DNA from 4 places in the Serratia sp. LTN-2 genome. Region 3 is predicted to be linked to each of the others. Evidence: predicted binding sites of a transcription regulator. Region 3 holds the regulator's gene; each other region holds the start of a gene.
The links. Region 3 encodes PurR, which represses purine synthesis genes. Its sites were predicted from a motif close to CANGCAAACGTTTGCNTG; they were not measured.
Positions count from the first base shown of each region.

Region 1 (3,114 bases), on a different contig from region 3:
AAAGAACGCCCCCACCATCGGTACCACCAAAAACGCCACGTGCGACGGGCCGAAACGGTCGGTGATCGCCTGCATGTTGGCGATCGCCGTCGGCGTGGCGCCCATGCCGAAGCCGCAATGGCCGGCAGCCAGCACCGCCGCGTCGTAGTTTTTGCCCATCACCCGGTAGGTAACGAAGATCGCGTACAGCGCCATGACCAACGTCTGCACCGCCAGGATCGCCAGCATCGGCAGCGCCAGCGAGGCCAGCTCCCACAGGCGCAGGCTCATCAACGCCATCGCCAGGAACAGCGACAGGCTGACGTTGCCCAGCACCGATACCGCCCGCTCGAACACGGTATAAAAACCGGTGAAGGCCAGCGTGTTGCTGAGGATAACCCCGACGAACAGCACGCAGACGAAGTTCGGCAGTTCAAACACCGTGCCGCTCAGCAGGCCGGCAATCAACTGCCCCAGGCTCAGACAGATGGCGATCATGGCGATGGTTTCGATCATCACCAGCGAGGTGATGAGACGGCCGCTTTCCGGCTTCTCGAAGCCGCTCGGCTGCACGCTGTCTTCCGGCGAGCCTTCCGGCGTAGAGGAGTGTTTGACCAGATAGCGCGCCACCGGGCCGCCGATCAGGCCGCCCAGCACCAGGCCGAAGGTGGCGCAGGCCATGGCAACTTCCGTCGCGTTTTCAAAACCGTAGCGCTCGATGAACAGCTTGCTCCAGGCCGCCCCGGTGCCGTGCCCGCCCGACAGGGTGATCGACCCGGCGATCAGGCCCATCAGCGGATCCAGCCCCAGCATTTTCGCCATGCCGATGCCGATGGCGTTCTGCACGATAAGCAAACCCAGCACCACGAACAGGAACACCACCAGCACCTTGCCGCCGGCGCGCAAACGCGCCAGGTTGGCGTTCAGACCGATGGTGGCGAAGAAGGCCAGCATCAGCGGGTCCTTCAGCGACATGTCAAAACTGATTTCCCAGTTGACGAGCTTTTTCAGGGCTAACAGCAGGAGTGCCACCAGCAAACCGCCGGCGACGGGAGCAGGAATGGTATATTTTCGCAGCAGGGGAATGGTCCTGACGCACTTGCCCCCGAGGAGCAAAACCAGCGTCGCCGCGACTAACGTGCCATAAGTATCAAGATGAAACATCCAGGTACTCCATGTAAGGGAAAAGATCCAAATAAAAATAATAAGTTATAGAAAACCACTGAGTTTTTAAACTTGATGAGTGCAGGATTAGAAGTAAAAAACGCTGAGATGACAAGAAAAAATGAATGAAAATGCGACATAAACGAGAAAGTCGGCAACATAATATTTACGCGCAACCGTTTGCTTTTGCGGGGCGGAGCATTAAAATGCCTGCTTTGCCGTATCTGGAAACGCCACACCATGAGCATGTCATCCTCCGAGCTTGATGCCGCGCGCCAAGCCGCCTCAGAACCCCGCGCCAGTGAACTGATTTATCGCCTGGAAGATCGCCCGCCGCTGCCACAAACGCTGTTTGCCGCCGGCCAGCATCTGCTGGCGATGTTCGTCGCGGTGATCACTCCGGCCCTGCTGATCTGCCAGGCGCTGGGCCTGCCGGCGCAGGATACTCAGCACATCATCAGCATGTCGCTGTTCGCCTCCGGTCTGGCTTCCATTCTGCAAATCAAAACCTGGGGGCCGGTGGGCTCCGGGCTGCTGTCGATTCAGGGCACCAGCTTCAACTTCGTTTCGCCGCTGATCATGGGCGGTCTGGCGCTGAAAAACGGCGGCGCCGACGTGCCGACCATGATGGCCGCGCTGTTCGGCACCCTGATGGTCGCCTCCTGTACCGAAATTCTGCTGTCGCGCGTGCTGCATCTGGCGCGCCGCATCATCACCCCGCTGGTTTCCGGCATCGTGGTGATGATCATCGGCCTGTCGCTGATTCAGGTCGGCCTGACTTCGATCGGCGGCGGCTATGCCGCGATGAACGATCACAGCTTCGGCTCGCCGAAAAACCTGCTGCTGGCCGGCGCGGTGCTGGCGGTAATCATCCTGCTGAACCGCCAGCGCAACCCTTACCTGCGCGTGGCTTCGCTGGTGATCGCCATGGCGGTCGGCTATCTGTTGGCCTGGGCGATGGACATGCTGCCCGCCGACGCGCCGGCGGCGCCCACGGCGGCGATCACCATCCCCACGCCGCTCTATTACGGTCTGGGCTTCGACTGGAACCTGCTGCTGCCGCTGATGCTGATCTTTATGGTCACCTCGCTGGAAACCATCGGCGACATCACCGCCACTTCCGACGTCTCCGAACAGCCGGTCAGCGGGCCGCTGTACATGAAGCGCCTGAAGGGCGGCGTGCTGGCCAACGGCCTGAACTCGATGCTGTCGGCGGTGTTCAACACCTTCCCCAACTCCTGCTTCGGCCAGAACAACGGCGTGATCCAGCTGACCGGCGTCGCCAGCCGCTACGTCGGCTTCGTGGTGGCGCTGATGCTGATCGCGCTGGGGCTGTTCCCGGCGGTTGCCGGCTTCGTGCAGCACATCCCTGAGCCGGTGCTAGGCGGCGCGACCATCGTGATGTTCGGCACCATCGCCGCCTCCGGCGTGCGCATCGTGTCGCGCGAGCGCCTGAACCGCCGCGCCATCATGATCATGGCGCTGTCGCTGGCCGTCGGCATGGGCGTCTCCCAGCAGCCGCTGATCCTGCAGTTCGCGCCGGACTGGCTGAAAACCCTGCTCTCTTCCGGTATCGCCGCCGGTGGTATTACCGCCATCGTGCTGAACCTGGTGTTCCCGCAGGAACACGAGAAAAAGTAACCCGTCCCTTGACGTTCAAACGGCCGCCTGCGGCCGTTTTTTATTGTCTATCAGACCATTGCCCTTGAGATGCCCGGCCAATTGCGGCATAAACAGGGTATCTTTTTTGACCGATGCGGATGTAGACGATGAAATTTATCGGAAAGCTGTTGCTGACGTTGCTGCTGCTGATGGTGCTGGCGGCGGTGGTGCTGTATCTGGTGGGGCAAACCCGCTGGGCGGCAGGCCGCCTGAGCGCCTGGATCAGTGGCAACAGCGAATACCGCCTGTCGATAGGAAAAATCACCCATTCGTGGAGCCAGCCGGACCAGATCGCTCTGGAAGAGGTGC
Region 1 covers NZ_JCAXDO010000016.1:22,697-25,810, reverse strand. Annotated here, with positions in the region: gene gltS (sodium/glutamate symporter) at 1-1,143, opposite strand, end outside; gene AC6BYQ_RS22625 (nucleobase:cation symporter-2 family protein) at 1,384-2,784, shown strand; gene AC6BYQ_RS22620 (AsmA family protein) at 2,913-3,114, shown strand, end outside.
Region 1: AC6BYQ_RS22625 (nucleobase:cation symporter-2 family protein) is a predicted target of PurR. The motif match lies at 1,313-1,330, and genes of this name have one in related genera.

Region 2 (3,114 bases), on a different contig from region 3:
ACCTGCAGCGGGTCGCCTTTGGCAATGAAAAGCGGATGTTGCCGACGAAATACCGGATGCAGTTTGGTATTGGGGACGTTGAGCGCGCGGGTCGTCAACGCGAAGTGCGTATCCTTCTGACGCCACGCATAAGTGTCCAAATACTGTACCTGCCGCGGGAGCTCATATTGGCAGAGTTCGTAGCTCAGGGCGTTGACCGTCTCGATGCCGGAGGCCTCGACGCCGTTCGGAAGGGGAGGCGCAGTCTGTAGCGGTGCGGTCGCCGGCACGGTGTCTGCGCGGGCGGCCCGGTATTTGATGCCGGGGATTTTCAGGCTGAGTGAGCCGGGCGGCGTGACGTCTTGCCCCAGCAGCACGCGATCCAGCGCCCTGAGCAGGCGCCTGCGGCCGCGGTGCCCGATCAGCAGAAGCTCTGAACCGACGAACAACACCATGCCAACACCGATAAGGCCGGCGATGATGGCGATAAAGAACAGGACGATGGTCAGCCAGGAGTCTTCCCGGTCCATGATGAAAAAGCCCGCCGGGAAACCGCCGGCCAGCACGATGCCCAGCAACAGCAGGGCAAAGTATTTCAGCTTGTATTTCAGCGTTCTGTCGGGCTCCAGCCGGCCTTTCGTGCCGTGCAACAGCCAGTGCAGCCAGTAGCTGCCGTCCCGCAGGCGGTGAGCGCCGATCTTCACCCGATCGCCGGCGGCGAGCGTGGCCAGCAGGTTTTCACTGTCGCTGAAGTCGTCGCGATAAAAAAAGAACGTTTGGCCGGAAGCGATAAGCCTCACCAGGTTGTCGGGCGCCGTCTGTTGGCAGGCGCATTGCTCGACGGTCACATGAAAAAATTGGGTTTGCATGTCATTCCCTGTCAGCGGGCGTGGCCCGAAAATTCATCCCTGGCGCCGGGTATTCAGCGCTTTTTCATCAACGGCAGCATGCGCACCAGCGCATTGTCCTTGACGATGTAGTGGTGGAACAGCGCGGCGGCGGCATGCAGGCCGATCAGCCAGTAGCCGAATGACGCCAGCGTTTTGTGCCAGCCGATAATCATCCGCGCCTGCGGCCGATCGGCCACCTCGGCGAACGGCATCGGCAGGCCGAACAGGTACCACTCTTTGCCGCCCAGATAGCGCGAATACACTCCCAGTACCGGTAGCGTCAACAGCAGCAGGTAAATCAGGGTATGCGTCAGATGCGCCAGGCCGGTTTGCCACTTCGGCGGCTTGGGCGTGATAGCGGGAGTGGCGTGACGCCAGCGCAGGAACAGGCGGGCGATCGTCAGCGCAAACACCGTCACGCCGCAGCTGAAGTGGGTGACGACCAGCACGTACCACGGCGCACTGCCCGGCTCGGCAAAGCCCCGCAGCTCGATGGCGGCGCAGGTGATGACCAGCAGGATCGCCACCAGCCAGTGCAGGCGGATTTGCCACGGCATGTAGGTGTTTGGCACCGGGTTACCTTCTGATGTTAAAGGGTCTGTGCGCCGATGGTAACGAAATGTTACAGGCGAGGAAAGCGCCTGCATGCAGTTTAAGCAAAATGCCAGGGGGATAGGCTTATTAAGCTATGAATTTAGTGGGTTAAGTGCCTGGCGTCAGGGGAGGCAGTTAGCATCGTAAGTTGTGAAGTTAATGCGCGGTAGGTTCAGAGGCTGGCAGCTTATTAAGCGATGAGGCGGGTGGCGCCGCAGCCCCGCTGCGGCGCCCTGGGGTCAGTTTAATTTCGCCTTGGCGAAATCGCTGCCGTTCACGTCCACCACATAGCCGCTCAGGTTGCTGCGGGTGGCGTAGAACACCTTGCCGGTGGCCAGCGGCAGCCACGGTGCCTGTTTGGCGAAGATCACCTGCGCCTGTTGATACAGCTTGGCGCGCGCCTGCGGCTGGTTCTCCTGGATCGCCTGCTGGATCAGTTTGTCGTAATCCTTATCGCACCAGCGCGCCACGTTGGCGCCGCTCTGCACGCCGGCGCAGCCGAGCAGGGTGGCGAAGTTATCCGGATCGCCGTTGTCCGACACCCAGCCGTAAAGCGCGCTCTGCTGTTCACCTTTGCGCAGCCCGGCCAGATACTGGCCCCACTCCCAGGTGACGATCTTGGCCTTCACGCCCACCTTTGCCCAGTCGCTCTGAATCATCTCGGCGATGCGCTTCGAGTTCGGGTTGTAGGGGCGCTGTACCGGCATCGACCAGATGTCGGTCTCAAAGCCCTGCTCCAGCCCGGCCTGCTTCAGCAGCTCGCGCGCCTTCTGCGGATCGTAGGCGTACTCCGGCAGTTTATCGTTGTAGCCCAGCATGCCCGGCGGCAGCAGCGAATTGGCCGGGGTGCCGCTGTCTTTGAACACGGCGGCGACGATCGCTTTCTTGTCTACCGCGTAGCTCAGCGCCTGGCGCACCAGCAGGTTGTCGAACGGTTTTTTCTGGGTGTTGAACGCCAGATAGCCGACGTTCAGCCCGGTAATATCGTGCAGCTGCAGGTTGCTGTCGGCCTTAATGGCGGCGAATTGCTCCGGCAGCGGTGCCGGGATGATCTGGCACTCGTTGGTTTTCAGCTTGGCCAGCCGGGTTTGCGGATCCGGCGTAATGGAGAAGATCAGGTGCTTGCTGGCCACTTCGCCCTGCCAGTAGTGCGGGTTGGCGATGTAGCGGATCAGCGAATCCTGTTTGTACTGCTGCAGCGCGAACGGCCCGGTGCCGATCGGCCAGTTGTCGACGTATTCCGGCGTGCCCTTTTTCAACATGGCGTCGGCGTACTCGGCGGACAGGATCGAGGCGAAATCCATCGCCCAATCGGCGACGAAGGCGGCGTTGGGCTGGCTCAGCGTGAAGCGCACGTGATGCTCGTCCACCGCTTCCACCTTGGTGATCAGTTTATCCAGCCCCATGTCGGTGAAGTATTCATAGTTGCCGCCGGAAACCTTGTGGTAGGGGTTAGCGGGATCCTTCTGCCGCATCACGGTGAACACCACGTCTTCGGCATTGAAGTCGCGCGTTGGGGTGAAGTATTTGTTGCTGTTGAATTTCACCCCCTGGCGCAGGGTGAAGGTATAGGTCTTGCCGTCCGGGCTGACACTCCACTCGGTGGCCAGCGAAGGAGCGGGCGTTTTATCGCTTTCACGCAGCGTTACCA
Region 2 covers NZ_JCAXDO010000004.1:80,656-83,769, forward strand. Annotated here, with positions in the region: gene AC6BYQ_RS10245 (hypothetical protein) at 1-848, opposite strand, end outside; gene cybB (cytochrome b561) at 902-1,426, opposite strand; gene AC6BYQ_RS10255 (ABC transporter substrate-binding protein) at 1,703-3,114, opposite strand, start outside.
Region 2: cybB (cytochrome b561) is a predicted target of PurR. The motif match lies at 1,500-1,517, and genes of this name have one in related genera.

Region 3 (3,114 bases):
ACCGTATGAGAAAAACGCGCTCGAGCCGCACATCTCCGCCGAAACCCTGGAATACCACTACGGCAAACACCACAACACCTACGTGGTTAACCTGAACAACCTGGTGAAAGGCAGCGAGTTCGAGGGCAAATCGCTCGAAGAGATCATCAAGACCTCTAACGGCGGCGTGTTCAACAACGCGGCGCAGGTGTGGAACCACACCTTCTACTGGCACTGCCTGTCGCCACAGGGCGGCGGTGAACCGCAGGGCGAACTGGCGGCGGCGATCGTCAAGTCCTTCGGCTCTTTCGCTGCGTTCAAAGAGCAGTTCACCGATGCCGCCGTGAAAAACTTCGGCGCCGGCTGGACCTGGCTGGTGAAAAAACCGGACGGCGCGCTGGCGATCGTCAACACCTCTAACGCGGCAACCCCGCTGACCGGTGAAGACAAACCGCTGCTGACCGTTGACGTGTGGGAACACGCGTATTACATCGATTACCGCAATGCGCGTCCAAAATACCTGGAAAACTTCTGGGCGTTGGTCAACTGGACCTTCGCAGCGGAAAACCTAGCGTAAGCACCGGTTTCTGATGTGACGAGGCGCAGCCAAGCTGCGCCTTTTTTAGCGCCGGAGGGAAATCAGTTCAACGCGGCAACGAAGCTGAAAGCGATAATGACCGCCAGCGCGCAAACGGTGGTGAACAGCGACATCTTCAATTCGGTATCCATGACAACTCCTTTAAAATGGGCTTTCCTAAGGATAAAAGGCGTACAATTAGTACGTCAAATCATTTTCCCACAGTTCGCCGATAAAATCTTGTTATCATTTCCCGGTTTATAATATCGATTACCTCTTCCACTTTTGCTCAATATGCGACAAAATTCGCAGTTCACAACTGCGTACCGGCATCCATGCCCCTCCTGATTAAGCGCTGAAGACTTCAACACACTAAAAACTCAGTTTTCGCTTCTCTGGAGAAGGATCTACGTAGGCAAACGATTAACATCACACTTACATGCTGTAAACATGTGAGTTCAGGAGTCATTCCTTACATGGCAACGATTAAAGATGTGGCCAAACGCGCGGGCGTTTCCACCACCACCGTTTCGCACGTCATCAATAAGACTCGTTTCGTCGCCGAAGAGACCAAAGCGGCCGTGTGGGCCGCCATCAAAGAACTGCACTACTCGCCGAGCGCCGTGGCGCGCAGCCTGAAAGTCAATCACACCAAGTCGATCGGCCTGCTGGCCACCTCGAGTGAAGCCCCCTACTTCGCCGAAGTGATCGAAGCGGTGGAAAACAGTTGCTACAGCAAAGGCTACACCCTGATCCTGTGCAACTCGCACAACAACCTGGACAAACAGCGCGCCTACCTGGCGATGCTGGCGCAAAAGCGCGTCGACGGCCTGCTGGTGATGTGTTCCGAATACCCGGATCAGCTGCTGGGCATGCTGGAAGACTACCGTAACATCCCGATGGTGGTGATGGACTGGGGCGCGGCGCGCGGCGACTTCACCGACACCATCATCGATAACGCCTTCGAAGGCGGCTATCTGGCCGGCCGTTACCTGATAGAACGCGGCCACCGCGATATCGGCGCCATCCCGGGCCAGCTGTCGCGCAATACCGGCGGCGGCCGTCATCAAGGCTTTATGAAGGCGCTGCAGGAAGCGCAGATCGACATTCGCGAAGAGTGGATCGTGCAGGGCGACTTCGAGCCGGAATCCGGTTACAAGGCGATGCACCAGATCCTGTCGCAAAAACAGCGGCCGACTGCGGTATTCTGCGGCGGCGACATCATGGCGATGGGCGCCATCTGCGCCGCCGACGAACTGGGGCTGCGGGTGCCGCAGGATATTTCCGTAATCGGCTACGACAACGTGCGCAACGCCCGCTACTTCACCCCGGCGCTGACCACCATTCATCAGCCGAAAGAACGCCTGGGCGAAATGGCCTTCACCATGCTGCTGGATCGCATCATCAGCAAGCGCGAAGAGTCGCAGGTGATCGAAGTGCATCCGAAGCTGATCGAACGCCGCTCGGTCGCCGATGGCCCGTTCATCGACTACCGCCGCTAATCCCCTGAGCCGGAAGCCTGCACGGCTTCCGGTGCCGCCTCGCTCAGCCACTCCTGATTCAGCGTCTCCCCATCGCCCAGATACGCCAGTAGCCAACTCATCGCCGGTGACGGTTTATCCTGCTGCCAGGTCAGGCAGCAAGGGCTGGCGGGAAACGGCTGCTGCAGCTGCAACGCCTTCAGCTCACCGCGCTGCACCAGCGGCAGCGCCCGATGTGCCGGCATCATGCCGACGCACAGCCCGGCGCACAAACAGTCGAGCGCCGACGTCCAGTCCGGCACCACCAGCCGCCGCTGGTTATCCAGCGTCCAGGTGACGCGCTTGGGCAAATTGCGCGAGGTGTCCTCCAGACAAAGCGAAGGGTACGGCCGCAACTGATCGTCGTGCAGCGGCCCCGCCAGCTGCGCCAGCGGGTGTTGCGGGCTGACTACGCACAGCCAGTTCATATAGCCCATGTCGCGGAAGGCAAAACCGCCGCCGACCGGCACCGCACGCGTGGCACCGATCGCCATGTCCGCCCTGCCGTCCGCCAGCGCATCCCAGACGCCGTTGAACACCTCGGGTTGCAGCATCAACTCGACGTCGGGGAAATGGCGGTAGAAATCCAGTACCAGCTGGCGGCTGCGCTGCGGTTTGACGATGATATCCACCGCGATATTCAGCTGACCGCGCCAACCGTTGGCCACCTGCTGACAGTGCCGGCGGGTGTCGAGCATTTTTTTGATAACAGCTCGCGCATCCTTGATAAACAACGCACCGGCCGGCGTCAGCTCCACATCGCGGTGACGCCGCTCAAACAGCGGCACCGCCAGCCATTGCTCCAGCTGCCGCACGGTATAACTCACCGCCGACGGCACCCGGTGCAGCTCCTGCGCCGCCGCGCTGAAACTGCCGGTGCGCGCTACCGCGTCGACGACTTCAAGTGAATATTCAGACCACATCGCTTTGCCTTCAATTTTTTTAACAGCACTTTGCAAATATTACCGTTTCACAAGCAGAGATCCAGCCGGATACACTGGCCGGCGCTAAAAACCTGCGACACTAAAATATTAACGA
Region 3 covers NZ_JCAXDO010000011.1:105,323-108,436, forward strand. Annotated here, with positions in the region: gene sodB (superoxide dismutase [Fe]) at 1-556, shown strand, start outside; gene cydH (cytochrome bd-I oxidase subunit CydH) at 619-708, opposite strand; gene purR (HTH-type transcriptional repressor PurR) at 1,033-2,058, shown strand; gene punR (DNA-binding transcriptional activator PunR) at 2,055-2,999, opposite strand.

Region 4 (3,114 bases), on a different contig from region 3:
TCTTTGGTCACGTAGATGCCGTTGAACACCGAGCATTCGAACTGGGTGATATCCGGGTTCTCTTCGCGCACCGCTTCGATCAGATCGTCCAGGTCCTGGAAGATCAGCCCGTCGGCGCCGATGATCTGGCGGATTTCATCCACTTCACGCCCGTGGGCGATCAGTTCGTTGGCGCTCGGCATGTCGATGCCGTAGACGTTAGGGAAACGCACTTCCGGCGCGGCGGAAGCCAGATAGACGCGCTTGGCGCCCGCTTCGCGCGCCATTTCGACGATCTGCTCCGAGGTGGTGCCGCGCACGATGGAGTCATCCACCAGCAGCACGTTCTTGTCGCGGAATTCGGCGCGGTTGGCGTTCAGCTTGCGGCGCACCGACTGACGACGCGCCTGCTGGCCCGGCATGATGAAAGTGCGGCCAACATAGCGGTTCTTCACAAAGCCCTGGCGGTATGGCTTCTCGAGAATGCGCGCGATCTCCAGTGCGATATCGCAGGAGGTTTCCGGGATCGGGATCACCACGTCGATATCCAGATCTTCCCATTCGCGGGCGATCTTCTCACCCAGCTTCTGGCCCATGCGCACGCGGGCGCTGTAGACCGAGATCTTGTCCATAAAGGAATCCGGGCGCGCGAAATAGACGTATTCGAACAGGCACGGGTTGGTTTTCGGGTTCTCTGCGCACTGGCGCGTGAACAGCTGGCCTTTGGTGGTGATGTACACCGCTTCGCCCGGCGCCACATCGCGCAGGAACTCAAAGCCCAGGGTATCCAACGCCACGCTCTCGGAAGCCACCATGTACTCGCTGCGGCCATCCTCCAGCGTGCGCTTGCCGATCACCAGCGGGCGAATGCCGTTCGGATCGCGGAACGCCAGCAGGCCGTGGCCGATGATCATCGCCACACAGGCGTAAGCGCCGCGCAGTTGCTGATGCATCGCGGCGACTGCGGTAAAGATGTTGTCGGCCTCCAGCGGATAGTGCGGGAAGCGATCCAGCTCGCTGGCCAGCACGTTCAGCAGGATTTCCGAGTCGGAGGTGGTATTGACATGGCGACGGCCGCTTTCGAACAGCTTTTGGCGCAGCTCATGGGCGTTGGTCAGATTGCCGTTATGGGCCAGCGTAATGCCGAACGGCGAGTTGACGTAGAAAGGCTGGGCCTCAGAGGCGCTCGAGCTGCCGGCCGTCGGGTAACGCACATGGCCAATGCCCATGTTGCCCTGCAAGCGTTGCATATGGCGCGCCTCAAACACATCCTTCACCAGGCCGTTGGCTTTACGCAAACGGAACCCGTTGTGGGCGTCAATGGTGACGATGCCTGCGGCATCCTGGCCACGGTGCTGGAGCACCGTCAGCGCATCATAAATCGACTGGTTTACCGGCATGAAACCGGCGATACCGACAATACCGCACATGTTGTCTTTTCCTCATCAGCGCTACCGCCCCGGCAATTGGGTCGGCAAGAAACTCGACGTGCTCTGCAGGTAGTCAAAGAACCACCTGATGACGTAACTGAACTGGGGAATGAGCTGCGACTGTTTCCAGTCGGCGCTTTGTGAGAAGCCGGTAAAGGTATCCAGGAAGAACAGGATCGCCGCGACGATCAACACTCCGCGCAGCGCGCCGAAGCAGATGCCCAACACGCGGTCGGTGCCCGACAACCCGGTTTTCTCTACCAGTGAGCTAATCACATAGTTAACAATAGCCCCTACGATCAAGGTCGCGATGAACAAAATCGCGATCGCGATGCCGTTTCGCACCAGTTCATCTTCAAAACGAGTGAAATAGACCGCAAGGTAAGAGTAGAAATGGCTGGCAACAAAAAACGCACATCCCCATGTCACAAGTGACAATGCTTCGCGAACAAACCCTCGGATCAGGCTCACCAGAGCCGAAAATCCAATCACCGCTATAATGACGTAATCAATCCAGACCATGAACTATTCCAATAATGAATCGCCCCTGCATCCAATTCGCGGCGAATTCTAACAGAAAAAGAAAACGTTTGCGTAGGGGATTTCCTACCACGTTACAAATAAAAAGCGGCGATCAAAAAATTCCTAATCGCCGCGCCTACATAGGTGATTTCGCCTGCAAAAGGCGCGGTTTTTCTCGCTTTCTCTCCACCACTCCTTAATTCAGGGGCGCATCGTGCTGCGCCCCTGCGAGGTTTAACGGCCGTACGGCTTCACCTGCCCGCTCAGCCCGCTGATCGAGTTCAGCGACGGCAGCGCCGCCTGCAGCTTCTGCTTAGAGGCATCCGGCCCGACGTAGATACGGGTGATCTGCCCCTGCACCGGCGTCGACGGCACGGTAAAGGCGCGATAGCCCGAAAGGCGCAGCGAGGCGACAATCTCGTTCGCCTTGGCGGCGTTTTTCAACGCGCCGAGCTGCACGACATAGGCTTGCCCGGCCGGCGCTTTTTCTTCCGCCGGTTTCGGCTGCGGCGTCGGTTCAGGTTTCGGCTCCGGCTTAGGCTCCGGTTTCGGTACCGGCTTCACTTCCACCGGCTTCGGCTGCGGCGCCGGTTTCGGTTTCACTTCCACCGGTTTGGTTTCTACCGGTTTCGGCTTAGGCTGCGGTGCCGGCTGAGGACGCGTCTCGACCGGCGGTGGCGCCACCAGCGTCGGTTGCTGAGCATTCTGCCGCGCCGCCTGTTGCGCCGCCGCTTCGTTGGCCGCCTGCTGCTCGACCAACGCGCCCGCCCCTTCCGGCGGCTGCGCCGGTAACGGCTGCGTCACCGGCGGTAGCACGTCGTTCTCTTCGACGTCGCCCGGCTTCGGCACCAAAGGAATGGCCGCGAATTCGTCCTCGTAATGCTTCTTCTTGCCGTCCAGCAACCCTGGCAGGATGATTACCCCCAGCGCCACCAGAATCACGGTTCCGACCAGTCGGTTCTGAAATTTACTCGCCACTCACACTCCCCGCATCTCGTCTAACGCCGCCATCACCTGCGCAACGGTGTGGAACGATCCACAGACGATCACAATATCCTGTTTATCAGCATCCTGCATAGCCTGCCGCCAGGCAGTTTCGACATCGGCAAAACGGCGCGGTTCCGTCAGATGTTGCGCCAGCTGTTCGACGCTGGCACCGCGCGGCCCGTCGAGCGGCGCGCAG
Region 4 covers NZ_JCAXDO010000003.1:464,228-467,341, forward strand. Annotated here, with positions in the region: gene purF (amidophosphoribosyltransferase) at 1-1,409, opposite strand, end outside; gene cvpA (colicin V production protein) at 1,431-1,931, opposite strand; gene dedD (cell division protein DedD) at 2,166-2,909, opposite strand; gene folC (bifunctional tetrahydrofolate synthase/dihydrofolate synthase) at 2,910-3,114, opposite strand, start outside.
Region 4: cvpA (colicin V production protein) is a predicted target of PurR. The motif match lies at 1,989-2,006, and genes of this name have one in related genera.